DNA from 4 places in the Klebsiella sp. RIT-PI-d genome. Region 1 is predicted to be linked to each of the others. Evidence: predicted binding sites of a transcription regulator. Region 1 holds the regulator's gene; each other region holds the start of a gene.

What was found. Region 1 encodes PurR, which represses purine synthesis genes. Its sites were predicted from a motif close to CANGCAAACGTTTGCNTG; they were not measured.
Region 2: a site for PurR is predicted at 1,996-2,013, ahead of glyA (serine hydroxymethyltransferase). Genes of this name have one in related genera too.
Region 3: a site for PurR is predicted at 2,335-2,352, ahead of carA (glutamine-hydrolyzing carbamoyl-phosphate synthase small subunit). Genes of this name have one in related genera too.
Region 4: a site for PurR is predicted at 1,971-1,988, ahead of AC791_RS00155 (NCS2 family permease). Genes of this name have one in related genera too.

What each region holds. Positions count from the first base shown of each region.
Region 1 covers NZ_LGIT01000009.1:1,302,962-1,307,910, reverse strand. The annotation lists gene punC (purine nucleoside transporter PunC) at 1-762, opposite strand, end outside; gene punR (DNA-binding transcriptional activator PunR) at 874-1,803, shown strand; gene purR (HTH-type transcriptional repressor PurR) at 1,805-2,830, opposite strand; gene AC791_RS20380 (YnhF family membrane protein) at 3,127-3,216, shown strand; gene sodB (superoxide dismutase [Fe]) at 3,409-3,990, opposite strand; gene AC791_RS12530 (C40 family peptidase) at 4,111-4,908, opposite strand.
Region 2 covers NZ_LGIT01000009.1:2,221,954-2,226,902, reverse strand. The annotation lists gene glrR (two-component system response regulator GlrR) at 1-160, shown strand, start outside; gene glnB (nitrogen regulatory protein P-II) at 245-583, shown strand; gene hmpA (NO-inducible flavohemoprotein) at 645-1,835, opposite strand; gene glyA (serine hydroxymethyltransferase) at 2,107-3,360, shown strand; gene AC791_RS16695 (3-phenylpropionate MFS transporter) at 3,494-4,630, shown strand; gene csiE (stationary phase inducible protein CsiE) at 4,631-4,949, opposite strand, start outside.
Region 3 covers NZ_LGIT01000017.1:164,617-169,565, reverse strand. The annotation lists gene carB (carbamoyl-phosphate synthase large subunit) at 1-1,075, opposite strand, end outside; gene carA (glutamine-hydrolyzing carbamoyl-phosphate synthase small subunit) at 1,094-2,242, opposite strand; gene dapB (4-hydroxy-tetrahydrodipicolinate reductase) at 2,698-3,519, opposite strand; gene AC791_RS18160 (hypothetical protein) at 3,775-4,554, shown strand; gene ispH (4-hydroxy-3-methylbut-2-enyl diphosphate reductase) at 4,620-4,949, opposite strand, start outside.
Region 4 covers NZ_LGIT01000001.1:37,828-42,776, reverse strand. The annotation lists gene AC791_RS00175 (EAL domain-containing protein) at 1-126, shown strand, start outside; gene soxS (superoxide response transcriptional regulator SoxS) at 111-440, opposite strand; gene soxR (redox-sensitive transcriptional activator SoxR) at 525-983, shown strand; gene AC791_RS00160 (glutathione S-transferase family protein) at 1,031-1,702, shown strand; gene AC791_RS00155 (NCS2 family permease) at 2,099-3,448, shown strand; gene AC791_RS00150 (Na+/H+ antiporter) at 3,599-4,949, shown strand, end outside.

The sequences.
Region 1 (4,949 bases):
GCCAACTAAAAATGCAATGGTTTGCGGTACATAGCTCAGACCAATTGCGCCGGGTCCATACCCCATATCATGAAGAATAAACGGTGAGCCGGTGAGCCAGGCGAAAAAACTGGCTGAGCAGGCAGCGTAAATCAGCACGTTTCCGAGATATGAGCGTGAACGCAGCAGCATACTAAACGTCAGGGCTTTACCGTCAGTGGCATTTTTTTGCGTAACCTTCTTCAGGCGCAGGGCAGGAAGCATCAGGATCAGAGTGATAGCAAACAGCGTGGCGAATATAGCCTGCCAGTCAAAATGAGTGAGTATCCAGCTGCCAAGAAGCGGCGCGAGCGCGGGCGAAAGACCAACCAGCGGCATGATAGTGGCAAAAATACGGTTTACACGCTGCGCCGGATAGTAATCGGTAACCATGGCCTGCCAGGTGACGGCAGCCGCGCAAACGCCAGCGGCCTGGACGAAACGCAGCACCAGTAGCGTTGTGGCATCTTTAACCCAGAGCATCCCCAGACAGCCGATGGCGAAAATTGCCAGTCCGGTTAATAACACCGGGCGACGACCGAAACGGTCAGAGAGCGGGCCCCAAATTAACTGGCCAAGGGCAAACCCCGCGAGGAATACACTTAAACTGGCGCTCACCGCTGCGGCAGGCGTATTAAGATCCTGCTGAATTGCCGCAAAGGCGGGTAAATACATATCGGTGGCTAAAAAACCCAGCACGCTGAGTCCGCCAAGCCACACCAAAAACCCTTTTCCAGGTTGCATAACACTTCTCTTTATAATTGCAGATGACAGGAACATGAGTGTAGGCAGTGCATTCCAGGTTGTGAAACGCTAATATTTGCGAATTGACATCAAAAAAATTGAAGGCAAAAAATGTGGTCAGAATATTCTCTTGAAGTCATAGATGCGGTAGCGCGCAACGGTAGCTTTAGCGCGGCGGCACAGGAGTTGCACCGCGTGCCTTCTGCTGTCAGCTATACAGTCCGCCAGATGGAAGAGTGGCTGGCTGTCCCGCTGTTTGAACGTCGGCACCGGGACGTAGAATTAACGCCGGCAGGAAGCTGGTTTTTGAAAGAAGGGCGTTCTGTTATCAAAAAAATGCTGATCACCCGCCAGCAGTGTCAGCAAATTGCCAACGGCTGGCGCAGTCAACTGCCTATCGCCGTCGATAACATTGTCAGACCTGAACGCACTCGCCAGATGATTGTCGATTTCTATCGCCATTTCCCGGATGTCGAACTGATCGTTTTTCAGGAAGTTTTTAACGGTGTCTGGGATGCGCTGGCGGACGGCCGCGTTGAACTGGCGATTGGCGCAACGCAGGCTATTCCGGTCGGAGGACGCTATGCCTTTCGCGATATGGGCATGCTGAGCTGGAGCTGCGTTGTGGCGCGCCACCATCCTCTGGCGCTTAATATCGGGCCTTTAAGCGATGATGAATTGCGCAACTGGCCGTCGCTGGTACGCGAAGACACCTCGCGATCGCTGCCTAAACGTACGACGTGGCTGCTGGACAATCAAAAAAGGGTGGTCGTGCCTGACTGGGAGTCTTCGGCTACCTGCATCTCGGCAGGGCTCTGCGCGGCAATGATCCCCTCACATTCTGCCCGCCCGTGGCTGGATTCCGGGGAGTGGGTGGAGCTGGATCTGGAAAATCCTTTTCCTGATGCGGCATGTTGTTTAACCTGGCAGCAGAGTGATATTTCACCCGCGCTGGAATGGCTGCTGGCGTATCTGGGCGACAGTGAAACACTGAATAAAGAGTGGCTGCGGGACCCGCAGGAAACGGACCCCGCTTGTTAACTTAGCGGCGATAGTCAAGATAGGGACCGTCAGCAACCGATCGACGTTCAATGAGTTGAGGATGAACCTCAATTGATTTTGATTCGACGCGCTTATTCACAATGCGATCCAGCAGGGTATTGAACGCTTCCTCTCCGAGCGAGTCTTTAGGCTGATGAATGGTTGTCAGCGCCGGTGTAAAGAAACGGGCGTTGCGCACATTGTCATAGCCAATCAGGGAGATATCCTGCGGTACGCGCAAACCCATTTCATCGGCAGCGCAGAGCGCACCCATCGCCATGATATCACCGCCGCAGAAAACGGCTGTCGGGCGAGGGGATTGATTAAGAATTTTTTGCATCGCCTGATAACCTGACTCAGGCTCAAAATCACCCTGCACGATCCACTGCGGTGGAACATTAACCTGAGTTTCTTCCATTGCTTTCATAAAACCGGCCAGTCGACCTGCGCCGGTATTGCGCTCGAGCGCGCCCGGAATAATACCGATGTCACGATGTCCACGCTCAAGTAAATACCGCCCGGCCATGTAACCCCCTTCGAAGGCATTGTCGATCACCGAGTCGGTAAAATCAGCTTTGGATTCGCCCCAGTCCATTACCACCATCGGTATATGACGGTATTCTTCCAGCATTTTCAATAGCGGCTCAGGATACTCAGAGCACATCACCAGCAGGCCATCGACACGCTTCTGCGCCATCATTGAAAGGTAGGCGCCTTGCTTTTCTATGTCGTTCCAGGCATTGCCAAGGATCAGTGTGTAGCCTTTCTGAAAACAGCTTTTTTCAACCGCTTCAATAATTTCAGCAAAATAGGCGGCTTCGCTGCTGGTCGCCAGAAGGCCAATGGACTTGGTATGATTTACCTTGAGGCTCCTGGCAACGGCGCTCGGAGAGTAGTGAAGTTCTTTAATTGCCGCCCACACCGCATTACGCGTATCTTCAGCAACAAAACGCGTCTTGTTGATAACGTGAGATACAGTGGTAGTGGAAACGTTTGCGCGTCTCGCGACATCTTTAATTGTTGCCATTAAATCTTACTCCGGACCCTGGCCTGAACGCCTGCAAATAGGAGGGTAAACGTTTGCCTTTACACACCCCTGTTGCAATTTCGTCGTCATTGCTTTGCGCCGGGAAATGACACATTACGTCAGGTGAGGGGTAATGACTGGTACGCTTATAATTAAGCGTGGAATTTTGGCCGATTCTGAAGAAAAGTGAAAGAGAAAAATGTGTCTCACTTTAAATCCTGCAAGATTTTCGCCGCAAGGTGTGTAAAAATGGACAAGCTCACATTTCACAAGGTTATAACAAGGAGTAAAAATCGATGAGTACCGATCTTAAGTTTTCCCTGGTCACCACGATCATTGTCCTGAGTCTGATTGTCGCAAGTGCTCTGGTTGCTGTCCTGCACTGATTGCTCCGGCGGAGTATTTTCTCTCCCTCGTGCTCCGTACCAGCTTATTGTGCTGATAGTAAAACTGTTTTGCTTGTGGCTTACTTTTATTTTTTCAATGATGTCGCTTTTTTCGCCGCGCCAGCCAGCATATGAGACCTGCATTAGCCGCTAACGGGTAACACAGAGGGCGCAAGCCCTCTGTGTGTTAACTCAGGCTGCCAGGTTGTCAGCCACGAATGACCAGTTCACCAGCGCCCAGAAATGCTCCAGATAACCCGGGCGGGCATTACGATAGTCAATGTAATAAGCATGTTCCCAGACATCGACCGTTAATAGCGGTTTGTCGGAGGTGGTCAGCGGTGTGCCGGCGTTAGAGGTGGATACAATCGCCAGGCTGCCGTCAGATTTTTGTACCAGCCATGTCCAGCCAGAACCAAAATTCTTGATTGCCGCATCGGTAAACTGCTTTTTAAAGTCGTCTACGCTGCCGAACGACTGGCTAAGGGCTGCGGCGAGATCGCTGCCTGGTTCGCCGCCAGCGTCAGGAGCCAGGCAGTGCCAGTAAAAGGTGTGGTTCCATACCTGAGCCGCATTGTTAAAAATAGCGCCTTCCGAGCCGCGAATAATGTCCTCAAGCGACTGGTTTTCCCACTGCGTATCTTTGATGAGGTTATTCAGATTTGTTACGTAGGCCTGATGATGTTTGCCGTGATGATAAGTGAGGGTCTGGGCAGAAATGTGCGGTTCCAGCGCGTCTTTTGCATACGGTAATGCAGGTAATTCAAACGACATTGCAATACTCCTTTTTTATTTTGATAACTCAATATCCACATGATAAGCATGGATATATTAACAAAATAAAGGCACAGGCAGAAGAGGCGTTCTTAGGCTGCATGTGCCCTAAAAGGATAATCAGCGGATCGTTTTAGCTGTCATCACCCGGCGTGCCCCCACATAGTGACGCACCCAGTAATCTTCGCTCAATGATGATATCTGGATATCCTGACCGCTGCGCGGTGACTGAATAAATTTACCGTTCCCGACATATACGCCAACGTGGTCGGCGGTGCCTCTGCCCTGAGTGCGGAAGAACACCAGATCGCCGCTTTCGAGACTTCTGCGCTCAATCGGTGCGGCATCACGCAGATGGTACATCTCGTTAGCCGTCCGCGGGATAGGGATTTTGACTAAATCTTTGTAGGCATAATAAACCAGACCGCTGCAATCGAAGCCGGTGCGCGGCGAGGAACCGCCCCAGTGATACGGTTTGCCGATCTGATTCATTAACTTTGACATGGCCGTTTTTTGTGCTTTTTGCATACGGACCTTATGGACATCACTCAACGCCAGCGGTTTGGCTGAGGCATTGAGGCATTTATTCTTGTAACCTTTGCGCGTGAGGCATTTTTTATCTGCCAGTTTTACGGCCGCAATTTTGCTGTTTTTAGTACTATTGCGCTGAGATTTACTGGCAGTGAGGGTGGTTTTATTTTTCGTTTTAGCGGTGTTTTTACTGGCTTTGGTAGCGGTTTTACTGGCTGTCTTGCTGGTCTTCTTACTTTTATTCTTTTTGCCCGACGCTTTTGCAAAATGCGTTTTTTCTGTGGCCGACGCTCTCGTTTGTTCAGAGGCCTGGGCAAGCGGTGAAAAAGTAAGCGATGTTAACAGTAAAGCACAGAGCGTGATCGAGACTTTGTTTATCCGCGCCACTGAGCATTCCCCTGATTCGGGCAGGCATGAGGATATGCCTG
Region 2 (4,949 bases), 920 kb from region 1:
CGATGCGCGTAATCAGTTCGAACTTAATTATCTGCGCAAGCTGCTGCAAATAACCAAAGGCAACGTGACGCATGCGGCACGCATGGCCGGACGTAATCGAACTGAATTTTATAAATTGCTTTCGCGTCATGAACTGGAAGCCAACGACTTTAAAGAGTAATTTGTCGCGCTTTTCAATATTGAGATATGATACGGTGAGCAACCGTTTACGCGAATAAAACAGACAACGTTTCCAGGGAACACCATGAAAAAGATCGATGCGATAATCAAACCTTTTAAACTGGATGATGTGCGTGAAGCGCTGGCCGAAGTCGGAATTACCGGGATGACAGTGACCGAGGTTAAAGGTTTTGGTCGTCAGAAAGGCCACACCGAACTGTACCGTGGCGCTGAATATATGGTGGATTTTCTGCCGAAAGTAAAAATTGAAATTGTCGTTACCGACGACATTGTCGACACCTGCGTAGATACCATCATCCGCACGGCGCAGACCGGCAAAATTGGTGACGGTAAAATCTTCGTCTTTGACGTCGCTCGCGTGGTGCGGATCCGTACCGGTGAAGAAGACGACGCGGCCATCTGATATCATTGAGCAGCGAGTCGGCAAGGCTGTCCGGCGACTCGCGCATCTACAGGCTAACGCATTAAAGAACTTTATGCGGGCCAAAACATTCGTAATGAATACGATCTGTGCTAATTCCTGATTCTACTAACTGCCGCGCCGCAAATTGCATAAAGGCGACCGGACCGCAAAGATAATACTCACTGAGCGGATCGTTCAGAGTCTCTTCACGCTGGCGCAGATCCATCAGACCCTCACTATTAAATCGGGCCGCCTGACGATCGGCTTCGCTCGGCAGACGATACCAGATGTGCGCGGTAAACTTCGGCAAGGCGTTGCCAAGCATCATTACTTCATCGGTAAACGCATGAACATCGCCGTTTTCGGCGGCGTGATACCAGTTGACCGGTGCGGGATGCTTGTTCTGAGCGAGCGTATCAAGCATCGCCAGCATTGGCGTTTGCCCGACCCCGGCCGAGATAAGCGTCACCGGCGTTTGAGGATCGACACGCATAAAAAAATCGCCCGCAGGCGCGGTGAGATAAACCACATCACCCACGATTGCCTCGTTATGCAGCCAGCTGGAAACCTGACCGCCCGCTTCGCGTTTTACTGCAATACGGTAGCGTTTGCCGTCGCCTTTACGCGTCAGTGAATACTGGCGGATTTCCTGAAAGGCAAAATCCTTCGGCTTCAGCCAGACGCCAAGATATTGACCCGGCTGATAATCGGCTACCGGCTCTCCGTCTACGGGTTCAAATTCAAAACTGGTGACCAGGCTGCTGCGCGGCGTTTTATCGACGATGCGAAATGCCCGGGTTCCTTCCCAGCCACCCGTCTTACTGGCATTTTGCTGATAAAGCTGTGCTTCACGATCGATAAATACACCCGCCAGCACACCGTAGGCCTTACCCCATGCGTCAAGTACCTCCTGACCAGGACTAAGCATCTCATCCAGCGTCGCCAGCAGGTGTTTTCCGACGATATCGTACTGCGCAGGCTTTATCTGAAAACTGGTGTGCTTCTGGGCGATTTTTTCGACGGCTGGCAGCAGGGCCGGGAGGTTATCAATATTGCTGGCGTAGGCGGCGATGGCATTGAACAGCGCTTCACGCTGGTCACCATTGCGCTGGTTACTCATATTGAAAATATCTTTAAGTTCCGGATTGTGCTCAAACATGCGGTCATAAAAATGGGCGGTCAGTTTAGGGCCGGTTTTCAGCAGCAGGGGAATGGTGGCTTTCACCGTAGCAATAGTTTGCGTATCAAGCATAGCAGGCTCCTTTTTATAAGATGTATTTTAAATGAATCTTATAAAAATACCCTTATGTTGTAAATGGTTCTTTGCAACTTGAAAAACACGCATTTTTAACCTGAAAAGAATTCCACTGCTTTCGGTAAGCTTTTAATCGCATAAAGCCTGATATGACGGCATGCCAATCGTTTGCGTAAAATCCTTTGTCAAGACCTGTTATCACGATAGCAATCAGTTATACTGTCCGCCGTTGCCAAATTTTAATTGTTAGCTGAGTCAGGAGATGCGGATGTTAAAGCGTGAAATGAACATTGCCGATTATGATGCCGAGCTGTGGCAGGCTATGGAGCAGGAAAAAGTACGTCAGGAAGAACATATCGAACTGATCGCCTCCGAGAACTACACCAGCCCGCGCGTCATGCAGGCGCAGGGTTCTCAGCTGACCAATAAATATGCTGAAGGTTATCCGGGCAAGCGTTATTACGGCGGTTGTGAGTACGTTGATATCGTTGAACAACTGGCGATTGACCGTGCAAAAGAACTGTTTGGTGCCGACTACGCCAACGTGCAGCCGCACTCCGGCTCTCAGGCTAACTTCGCAGTGTACACCGCGCTGCTGCAGCCTGGCGATACCGTTCTCGGGATGAACCTGGCACAGGGCGGCCACCTGACGCACGGCTCTCCGGTTAACTTCTCCGGCAAACTGTACAACATCATCCCTTACGGAATTGATGAGTCCGGTAAAATTGACTACGAAGACATGGCTAAGCAGGCGCAGGCCCATAAACCGAAGATGATCATCGGCGGCTTCTCTGCTTACTCTGGCGTCGTTGACTGGGCAAAAATGCGTGAAATCGCCGACAGCATTGGCGCGTATCTGTTTGTCGATATGGCTCACGTTGCCGGTCTGATTGCGGCAGGCGTCTATCCGAACCCGGTTCCGCATGCACACGTGGTCACCACCACCACCCATAAAACGCTGGCTGGCCCACGTGGCGGTCTGATCCTGGCGAAAGGCGGCGATGAAGAGCTGTATAAGAAGCTGAACTCTGCCGTGTTCCCGAGCGCGCAGGGCGGCCCGCTGATGCACGTTATCGCAGCGAAAGCGGTGGCGCTGAAAGAAGCGATGGAGCCTGAATTCAAGGTCTATCAGCAGCAGGTTGCGAAAAATGCCAAAGCGATGGTCGAGGTGTTCCTGAGTCGCGGTTACAAAGTGGTCTCTGGCGGAACTGAAAACCACCTGTTCCTGCTGGATCTGGTTGATAAAAACCTGACCGGTAAAGAAGCTGACGCCGCCCTGGGCCGCGCCAACATCACCGTCAACAAAAACAGCGTGCCAAACGATCCGAAAAGCCCGTTTGTCACCTCCGGCATTCGTATCGGTTCCCCGGCCGTTACTCGCCGCGGCTTTAAAGAAGCGGAAGTGAAAGAACTGGCAGGCTGGATGTGTGATGTCCTGGACAATATTAATGATGAAGCCCTGATTGAGCGCATCAAAGGTAAAGTACTGGATATCTGCGCCCGTTTCCCGGTTTACGCGTAACGACTTTGCTGTTTAAGGGCCGCCGCGAGCGGCCTTTTTTATTTCAGCTTTTAGTGATGTCAATAATATGTTGCTTAACGTTGCAAGCCGTGACGTTTATCGCCAGACTGTTGCCTCCAATCAGGAGGGGATTATGGCTCTGCACTCTACGCGCTGGCTGGCGCTCAGTTATTTCACCTACTTTTTTAGCTACGGCATTTTTCTGCCTTTCTGGAGCGTCTGGCTCGAAGGCACCGGCTTAACGCCGGAAACCATCGGTTTACTGCTCGGCTCCGGGCTTATCGCACGTTTTCTCGGCAGTCTGATTATCGCTCCGCGCGTCAGCGATCCCTCCCGCCTGATTCTGGCGCTCCGCGTGCTGGCGCTACTTACGCTGGTGTTTGCCTCAGGCTTCTGGTTTGGCACACACGTCGCCTGGCTGATGGTGGTAATGGTCGGTTTCAATCTCTTTTTCTCGCCGCTGGTTCCGCTTACCGATGCGCTGGCGAACACCTGGCAAAAGCAGATCACCATGGATTATGGCCGCGTGCGGCTGTGGGGATCTATCGCCTTTGTGATTGGCTCTGCACTCACCGGCAAACTGGTCAGTCTCTACAACTATCAGGCCATTCTGGCGCTACTGACGCTGGGTGTGGCCTCAATGCTTATCGGCATGTTACTGCGGCCTTCCGTGATGCCAGCAGGTGAAAAACGGCAGCAGGAAGCGGCCGGATGGGGCGCATGGCGAGGCCTGGTTATGCAGCACTGGCGTTTTTTGGCCTGCGTCTCTTTTTTACAGGGCGCGCATGCCGCCTATTATGGCTTCAGTGCGATTTACTGGCAGGGGGCCGGATACTCGGCCTCTGCGGTTGGCTATTTATGGTCGCTGGGCGTGGTCGCGGAAGTCGTCATATTTGCCCTGAGCAAAAAAGTATTTAGCCGGTTTAGCGCGCGCGATCTCCTGCTACTTTCTGCGGTATGTGGGCTACTGCGCTGGGGAATTATGGGCGCCTCTACAGCGCTACCGTGGCTGATTGTGGCGCAAGTTCTGCACTGTGGTACCTTCACCGTCTGCCATCTGGCGGCAATGCGCTACATCTCAGCCAGACAGGGCGGGGAGGTCATTCGTTTACAGGCGATGTATTCAGCAGTGGCGATGGGCGGCAGTATTGCGGTGATGACTGTTTTTGCCGGTTTCCTGTATCAACATTTTCAGCAGGGCGTTTTCTGGATCATGGCGCTACTGGCATTGCCTGCGATGCTGCTGCGCCCCAGAGTGGCGGCGCAGTAATTACGCTTCCAGCATTTGCTGAATGTGTTCGCGCTGATTCACGCTGAGCGGCTGCTCGGCGTGGATCAGCGGCGGAGAAAACAGCGGCAGTGTAGTGACATAAGGGGTCACCACCAACGTCACTTCTTTAGGCGCCCCCTGTTTCTGGAAAGCGTGAAGGGTCAGATATTTAATATTGAGCGGCAACAGCGTTAACTCACGCAGCTGCAACTCCAGATCCTGCTCCAGTACGGGATCGCCCCCGGTTAGCAACAGCACCTGTTTTTCATGCAGATCGTTTTCCTGCATCAGCCATGCACCGAATATCACCGCAATTAAT
Region 3 (4,949 bases), on a different contig from region 1:
TTTTTGTCACAACGTAATCGATGGAAGGCTCAAATGAGGCCGGAGTGCGACCGCCGGTAATATCATTCATCAGCTCGTCGAGGGTGTAACCCACCGCCAGCTTGGCGGCAACTTTGGCTATTGGGAAGCCGGTCGCTTTTGATGCCAGCGCTGAAGAACGGGAAACGCGCGGGTTCATTTCGATAACAATCAGGCGACCATCTTTCGGATTTACCGAGAACTGTACGTTAGAGCCGCCGGTTTCAACGCCAATTTCACGCAGCACCGCCATCGAGGCGTTACGCATGATTTGATATTCTTTATCGGTCAGGGTCTGAGCTGGCGCAACCGTAATAGAATCGCCGGTATGGATCCCCATGGCGTCGAAGTTTTCGATGGAGCAAACGATAATACAGTTATCATTTTTATCGCGCACCACTTCCATTTCATACTCTTTCCAGCCAATCAGCGACTCATCAATCAGCAGCTCTTTGGTCGGAGAAAGATCCAGTCCACGCTCGCAAATCTCTTCAAACTCTTCGCGGTTGTACGCAATGCCGCCACCGGTACCGCCCATGGTAAAGGACGGGCGAATAATGCAGGGATAGCCCACATCGGCGGCCACCGCCAGCGCTTCTTCCATAGTGTGAGCAATGCCGGAACGTGCGGTATCAAGGCCGATTTTTTTCATCGCGACGTCGAAACGACGACGATCTTCGGCTTTATCAATGGCGTCGGCAGTGGCACCAATCATGGTGACGCCAAATTCGTCGAGTACGCCCTGACGTTCCAGCTCCAGCGCGCAGTTCAGTGCTGTCTGGCCGCCCATCGTCGGCAGAACGGCATCCGGGCGCTCTTTTTCAATGATCTTACGCACGACTTCCCAGTGGATTGGCTCAATATAGGTTGCATCGGCCATTTCCGGGTCGGTCATGATGGTTGCCGGATTGGAGTTCACCAGAATGACGCGGTAACCCTCTTCGCGCAGCGCTTTACACGCCTGTGCACCGGAGTAGTCAAATTCACACGCCTGACCGATGACAATCGGGCCAGCGCCAAGGATCAGGATGCTTTTAATATCTGTACGTTTTGGCATTTTCTTTTCGGCTCCTGATTATTTGGCGACAGAACGGTATTGCTCAATTAAGGCGATAAAGTGGTCAAACAGCGGTGCGGCATCATGCGGACCTGGGCTGGCTTCCGGGTGCCCCTGGAAGCTGAATGCCGGTTTATCCGTACGGTGAATTCCCTGTAATGTGCCATCAAACAGCGAGGTATGGGTTACGCGCAGGTTGGCAGGCATTGACGCTTCATCGACCGCAAAGCCGTGGTTTTGCGCAGTGATCATCACGGTATTATTGTCTATATCTTTAACCGGATGGTTGCCGCCATGATGACCAAATTTCATTTTCACGGTTTTCGCCCCGCTGGCCAGAGCCAACAGCTGATGCCCCAGGCAGATACCAAAAACAGGAATATCCGTCTCAAGGAAGGTTTTGATCGCACTGATAGCGTAATCGCACGGTGCCGGATCGCCCGGACCGTTAGAGAGGAAAATGCCGTCAGGACCCATTTTCAACACCTCTTCAGCCGGCGTTTGGGCTGGTACAATGGTCAGGCGGCAGCCGCGGTCGACCAGCATACGCAAAATATTGCGCTTGGCACCATAGTCATAAGCCACAACGTGGAAGGACAGTTCCTGTTCTGGTGTAGCCTCTGGCAGTTCACCTGCCAGGGTCCAGCTTCCCTGCGTCCAGCTGTAGGTTTCAGCCGTGGTCACTTCTTTTGCTAAATCCATCCCGTTCAATCCCGGGAACGCTTTCGCCTTCTCCAGCGCCAGTTGCGCATCCAGATTATCACCGGTAATGATACAACCGTTCTGTGCACCTTTTTCACGCAGCAGGCGAGTGAGTTTGCGGGTATCGATATCGGCAATGGCAACGATGTTGTGACGCTTGAGGTAAGAAGAGAGGTCTTCGGTACTGCGGTAGTTGCTGGCAATCAGCGGGAGATCCCGAATAATTAGCCCCTGAGCATGTACCCGGGAAGATTCTTCATCGGCCTGATTGGTGCCGACATTGCCGATATGGGGATAAGTAAGAGTGACGATTTGGCGGGAGTAGGAAGGATCAGTGAGGATTTCTTGATAACCGGTCATTGAAGTATTGAAAACGACTTCCCCAACCGCCGAACCTGTTGCCCCGATGGCCCGACCGTAAAACTGGGTTCCGTCTTCCAGAACCAATAGCGCTGACTTAATCAAAACACCCTCCAGAGAATATTCACTCACTTTATCTGCATATTAATTCATAATTAACGCCTGAATCAATGCAAATTTCGTTTACCGGTGGATTTCTGGCAAACGGCGGCATTCTGAAGATAAGTCAGCATGAAGTCAACTCTAAACGTTATTTAAATGTTATTTTTGCCATGTCCGGCAACAATATCTATTTCCATCCATATAAAGTATGAAATCTTTCATTACGTAAACGCTTGCGCATAAGATAAAACGCGACAACAGTCTGAACAGGTAGCTATGGCGAAGGATAAAGGCTTTTGAAGGTAAGAACCGGAGGGAAAATCGATTTTAATTTATTCTTTTAAGAATTTAAGACAATAAAAGCAATGAAACATGAAAAACCAGGGCGATACCTGTACCGCCCCTTTTACAATCAAACTATTACGATAAAAAAAATTGCATATAAATGGGAGAAAACTCTATAAATTGTTTAACCCCAGAACATCTTTCATATCAAAAAGACCTCTCTCTCTCGATTTTAGCCACAATGCGGATTTAATAGCACCATTCGCGAAAGTCATACGGCTGGAGGCTTTATGCGTAATTTCTATACGCTCGCCAATATCGGCAAACATCGCTGTATGTTCACCAATGATGTCACCTGCCCGCACGGTGGCAAAACCGATGCTTCCCGGTATGCGTTCACCCGTATGCCCTTCTCTGCTATACACCGCACAATCAGCAAGATTTTTATCCAGCGCCTGAGCGATAACTTCCCCCATCGCCAGTGCCGTGCCTGACGGGGCATCCACTTTATGGCGATGATGCGCCTCTGTGATTTCAATATCGGTATAATCGCCCATTACTTTTGCGGCTTTCTCAAGCAGCTTTAGCATAACATTAACCCCGACGCTGAAGTTGGCAGCAAACACAATGCCAATATCCTGCGCCGCATCCCGGATTGCCTGTTTACCCACCTCATCAAAACCGGTCGTGCCAATCACCATCCCTTTACCGTGCTTACGACAAAATGCCATATGCGCCAGTGTTCCTTCCGGGCGGGTGAAATCGATCAGGATATCGAAATCGTCTTTAACAGTTTCAAGGCTACTTTGCACTGCTACGCCTGCTTTCCCGGCTCCCGCTAACTCCCCGGCGTCACTCCCCAGCAAGGAGGACCCTTCACGCTCCAGCGCTGCGCCAAGTTGCACCCCTTCCATCGCCATTGTGGCTTCGATTAACTGCCGTCCCATGCGGCCACCGGCACCCGCAATGGCCACGCGGATCTGTCCATCATGCATAGCTATTCTCTTTTGTTAATTTTACGTGAATCATTTTCAGATTAACCAGCCAGTTACCCTACCGCCAGTCGAAAATGCTGATAATTAGAATTTAATGATAATCAGCAAGTGATATCAGTAAAAGCTATATTGCGGTTGCCATCCGCGCGCTCAATCCTGCAGGCACAGGCAAGGCGTTTTTTGGTATTTCTTATTTCGAAAAGAAGATAGCCTTTCGCACCATAGGCTAAATATTTGTTAAAACAGAGGCACTGCATGCAAATTCGTGGACACCGCGTCAGCATTCCTTCATTGAACCTGCACATCGGCAAAAGGGTAGGACATTTAATCAGCCGTCTGGCCAGTCATTTCACTGGCGTGCGTAATAACAGTCAATCTTTTGGCAAAACATCGCCGACGAAATGGCGCTACGAAAAAAATCCTTCACAAACGTCCGCAGCCAATGCCGTTAAAACCCAGGAAAACCATTCCGGGGCACCCTCGAGAGAGTATTGTATCGCCATTAAAAATGCCTGCCAGGGTATCAGACAAATGGCAAATGATGGGAATATGTACGGTGAATTTCGAGTCAGTCCTCAAAAGGATCAAACCGATACGCCATCAAAAGTCATAGATCTGATCAATCAGACTGACAGCAACGGTAATGTTGCTACCGGAGTCGGGGCTTTGTTAAAAAAATTTGTCAAAGATCAGTGTGCTTTTACACTCGAAACAGGTAATGGACCAGGGCAGGGTGACGTGTTTATGCAACTTTTTCAGCAAAAGCTGGAGAGTCTACATGGAGATGTTAAGGAGGCAGTTCTGGAAGTTCTCGCTACCTGTGGGGAGGTTCTTATTCACCATGATACAGCCGCATTAAAGGAATTCGATACCAGATGCATAACTATGCTTTGCGATTCCATCGCAGTTATACCTCTGAATAAAGACAAAACAGATCAAGCCTGGTACACCGTAAGTCAGGAAGGCAAAACTGCATTTGCCAACTTTTGTAAGGCGTTAGCGGCTAAAGAATATGGTTCAGAGTCCATATGCTAACAGTTCAATCCTTCGTTTAACTGAACTCCCCTCATTGCTTTTTTAACCACGAGGGGGGAACGAGATTATTTTACATCTACACGCAGTTCTTTCGGAACTTCAAAAATGATGTTCTCTTCACGTCCTTCCAGCGGGATGGCCTCTCCCCCGCCAAGCTGCTGGAGACGCGCAATCACCTGCTGAACCAGGATATCCGGAGCCGATGCGCCTGCGGTTACACCAACACAACTGGCCGCGCTCACCCACGTCTCCTGAATGTCGCTCGCATCGTCAATCAGATAAGCAGCCTTACCCATACGCTGGGCCAGTTCGGCCAGACGGTTCGAGTTAGAGGAGTTCTTCGAGCCGACAACCAGCACCACGTCCGCCTGCTCTGCCAGCGTACGCACGGCTTC
Region 4 (4,949 bases), on a different contig from region 1:
AAGCGCGGCGTCCAGTATTGCCAGGGGTGGTACTTTGCTAAAGCGATGCCGTCGCATGAGTTTATTCTGTGGCTTCAACAGCCGATAACCCCGTCAAAGGCGCGTAAACATTACGCTGATATCTGATGACGGTAATCTGTCGGAGTCCGATCGAACTCGCGACGAAATACCCGGGAGAAGGTCTGCTGCGATACATAGCCCAGGTCCATCGCGATATCAAAAATGGGCCGCTGAGTCGTGCGCAACGCTTCAGCCGCCAGCCGTAAACGCCGCTGACGAATATAGTCCCCCAGCGTTTGATGCATGACCGCGCGAAACATTCGCTGTAGATACCACTTGGAGTAGCCGGACTTTCTGGCCACGATATCGATGTTAAGCGGTTGATCGATATGGTCATCAATCCACTCAATCAGCGTCTGAACTATTTCACGATGCGACATACAGCGTCCTCTTCTCATCATCAGATTCGTCATTTCTTTGCAAATGAGTATAATTCCTCAAGTTAACTTGAGGTAAAGCGGTTTATGGAAAAGAGATCTCCCCGTATCAAAGCGCTGCTCACGCCCGGCGAAGTCGCCAGACGGAGCGGTGTGGCCGTATCGGCTCTGCACTTTTACGAGAACAAAGGGTTGATTAAGAGCGTACGCAACAGCGGCAATCAGCGGCGTTACTCGCGCGATGTGCTGCGTTATGTCGCGATTATTAAGATTGCCCAGCGCATCGGTATTCCACTGGCCACCATTGGCGAGTCTTTTGGCGTACTGCCTGAAGGCCATAATCTGAGTGCCAGAGAGTGGGCACATCTCTCTTCGCAGTGGCGTGACGAGCTGGATCGGCGCATTCATACGCTGGAAGCACTACGCGATCAGCTTGATGGCTGCATCGGCTGCGGCTGCCTTTCCCGCCGGGATTGCCCGTTGCGCAACCCTGGCGACAAGCTGGGAGAAGAGGGGACAGGTGCGCGCCTGCTGGAAGAAGATTAAAGGTTAAACCTCTCCTATAGTTAATATCTTAACGACAGGAGAAAACCATGCTGAAGGTGCATCATCTTAATCAATCACGCTCGCAGCGTGTACTCTGGGCACTCGAAGAATTAGAACAGCCCTATGAGTTAGTGCGCTACCAGCGCGAGAAAACCATGCTGGCTCCGGCAGCACTCAAGAAGGTTCACCCGCTCGGAAAATCCCCGGTACTGGATGATGACGGACTCATTATTGCCGAATCGGGCGCGATTCTGGAGTATCTCGAAGAGTATTACGATCCGACGCACCAGCTACAACCGCAGGATAAAGAGCAGAAATTACAGTACCGCTTCTGGCTTCATTATGCGGAAGGATCGCTCATGCCGCTGTTATTAATGAAACTGGTGTTTACCCAGCTCGGTAAACCGCCGGTGCCGTTTGGATTGCGCACGGTGGGCAAGGCATTAGGGCAGGGCGTACAGAAAGCGTTTCTGAATCGGCAAATTGAAACCCATGCACGTTTTATTGAGTCTGAACTTGCGCATAAACCGTGGTTTGCGGGCGATACGCTGAGTATGGCGGACGTGCAGATGAGTTTCCCGATTTTTGCTCTGCTTTCACGCGGCGGTATTGATAACTTGCCGAATCTGCAAGCCTGGAAAAAGCGTGTTGAAATGCGTCCGGCCTGGAAACGTGCCATTGAAAAAGGCGGGCCGTTCTCTCTGCCAGGCGATCGTTAAAATGTAGACTGCTTATCTCTTTCCCATCTACTTATAAATCGCAACAAACGCGTTGCCGGATGCAATATAAACGATAACGTTTGCGCATGGGGTGGTTGTTTCTTAACCACTCTGCGCGATTCTTAGCAAAATGCTGCAAAGTTCAGTTGATAAAGGCGGGTTAAAGGCAGGATAATCGTTTGCCTTTTATTTTGTGCGCTGATGACGACCAATTTTGCCGCCTTCACTTGCCCACCAAATAACATTGTTAAGCCGTTTTGTCTGCGCGGAGTTAAACGTTTGCTTTTTACGGTGCCTCTTTACCGTAACGCAGCACAGGGAGATGACGTTTAACTGGCAGTGGATTGTCCACCACGTTGACCAACGAAAGATAAAAATTCTCAGGGGATGTTTTCTATGTCTACGCCTTCAGCGCGTACCGGCGGTTCACTTGACGCCTGGTTTAAAATTTCGGCTCGCGGAAGCTCTGTTCGTCAGGAGATCGTTGCGGGCCTAACGACTTTCCTGGCGATGGTGTATTCCGTCATTGTTGTACCAGGTATGCTCGGTAAAGCAGGTTTTCCGCCTGCCGCCGTTTTTGTAGCGACCTGCCTGGTCGCCGGCGTAGGTTCTATCGTCATGGGCCTGTGGGCAAATCTGCCGCTGGCGATTGGCTGTGCGATCTCGCTGACCGCGTTCACCGCGTTCAGTCTGGTGTTAGGCCAACAAATCAGTATTCCGGTTGCGCTGGGCGCAGTATTCCTGATGGGGATACTGTTTACGATTATTTCTGCGACCGGTATTCGTAGCTGGATCCTGCGCAATCTGCCGCAGGGCATCGCGCACGGTACCGGGATCGGGATCGGCCTGTTTCTCCTGCTTATTGCGGCCAACGGCGTAGGTCTGGTCATTAAAAACCCGATCGACGGCCTGCCGGTTGCGCTGGGTAACTTCGACAGTTTTCCGGTCATCATGTCGCTGATTGGCCTGGCGATGATCATTGGTCTCGAAAAGCTGAAAGTGCCGGGCGGTATTCTGCTGACTATCATCGGTATTTCCGTAGTTGGCCTGCTGTTTGATCCGAGCGTTCATTTCTCGGGTGTGTTTGCGATGCCGTCGTTGAGCGATGCCAATGGCGATTCGCTGATCGGCAGTCTGGATATTATGGGCGCGCTGAATCCGGTGGTACTGCCAAGCGTGCTGGCGCTGGTGATGACCGCGGTCTTTGATGCGACCGGTACTATTCGCGCAGTAGCCGGACAGGCAAACCTGCTGGATAAAGACGGTCAGATCATTAACGGCGGCAAAGCGCTGACCACCGATTCCCTGAGCAGCGTCTTTTCCGGGCTGGTCGGTGCGGCGCCGGCTGCGGTATATATCGAGTCTGCGGCCGGTACGGCTGCGGGCGGTAAAACCGGTCTGACAGCCATTGTGGTCGGCGTACTGTTCCTGCTGATCCTGTTTCTCTCGCCGCTCTCTTACCTGGTTCCTGCCTACGCGACCGCACCTGCGCTGATGTATGTCGGCCTGCTGATGTTAAGCAACGTCGCGCGCATCAACTTTGACGATTTTGTTGATGCCATGTGCGGTTTAATCACGGCAGTCTTTATCGTTCTGACCTGTAATATCGTGACCGGTATTATGATTGGCTTCGCAGCGCTGGTTGTGGGCCGTGTTGTGTCAGGCGAGTGGCGTAAGCTAAACGCAGGCACAGTCATTATTGCGGCGGCGCTGGTTGCTTTTTATGCAGGTGGCTGGGCAATTTAAGCTAACCGCACTGTTCATCTCTACCGGGTGGCGCAGGCCGCCCGTTTTTCTTTTTTTAAGGCACATCCTGTTTCCCTTCCGTTGACCACAATGTTCTACTATGGAAAGTGCGCAGTGCGCTTGATTCCACACAAAGCAAACAGGGACAGCATGGAAATTTTCTTCACAATTCTGATAATGACTCTTGTCGTCTCACTCTCCGGAGTGGTGACTCGCGTTCTTCCTTTTCAAATTCCACTTCCGTTAATGCAGATCGCCATTGGTGCACTGCTGGCCTGGCCGAGTATTGGCCTGCACGTTGAATTTGACCCGGAGCTTTTCCTCGTCTTATTTATTCCGCCGCTTCTGTTTGCTGACGGCTGGAAAACGCCGACCCGCGAATTTCTTGAGCATGGCCGGGAGATTTTTGGCCTGGCACTGGCGCTGGTACTGGTAACCGTTGCCGGAATTGGCTTTCTTATTTACTGGATGGTACCCGGCATTCCGCTGGTACCGGCCTTTGCGCTGGCAGCGGTATTGTCTCCCACCGATGCGGTTGCGCTTTCCGGAATTGTCGGTGAAGGACGCATCCCGAAAAAAATCATGGGCATTTTACAGGGCGAAGCGCTGATGAACGATGCCACCGGCCTGGTCTCGTTGAAGTTTGCCGTCGCCGTCGCCATGGGCACTATGGTCTTCACCGTGGGCGGTGCATCTGTAGAGTTCCTGAAGGTGGCAATTGGCGGTCTGCTGGCGGGCTTTATTGTCAGCTGGCTGTACGGACGTTCGCTGCGTTTTCTCAGCCGCTGGGGTGGGGATGAACCGGCAACGCAAATTGTCCTGCTGTTTCTGCTGCCGTTCGCCTCTTATCTGATTGCTGAACACGTTGGGGTGTCGGGAATTCTGGCCGCCGTTGCCGCCGGGATGACGATTACCCGCTCTGGCGTTATGCGTTCCGCGCCGCTGGCGATGCGTCTGCGTGCTAACAGCACCTGGGCCATGCTCGAGTTTGTGTTTAACGGCATGGTATTCCTGCTGCTGGGCCTGCAACTACCGGGTATTCTCGAATCGTCGCTGGCCGCCGCTGAAATTGATCCGAACGTCGAAACCTGGATGTTGTTTACCGATATCGTGCTGATCTACGCGGCGTTAATGCTGGTGCGTTTCGGCTGGCTGTGGACGATGCAGAAGTTCAGTCGCCGTTTCCTGAAGAAAAAGCCGATGGAGTTTGGCTCATGGTCCACGCGTGAGCTGTTAATCGCATCGGTTGCTGGGGTTCGCGGGGCTATTACCCTCGCCGGTGTACTCTCCATCCCGCTGCTTCTGCCGGATGGTAACGGCTTCCCGGCGCGTTATGAGCTGGTCTTTCTTGCCGCAGGCGTGATCCTCTTCTCCTTGTTTGTCGGCGTAATTACGCTGCCTATGCTGCTTCAGCAAGTTGAAGTGCGCGATCACGCTATGCAACAAAAAGAGGAGCGGCTGGCGCGTGCAGCGACGGCAGATGTCGCCATTGTGGCGATTG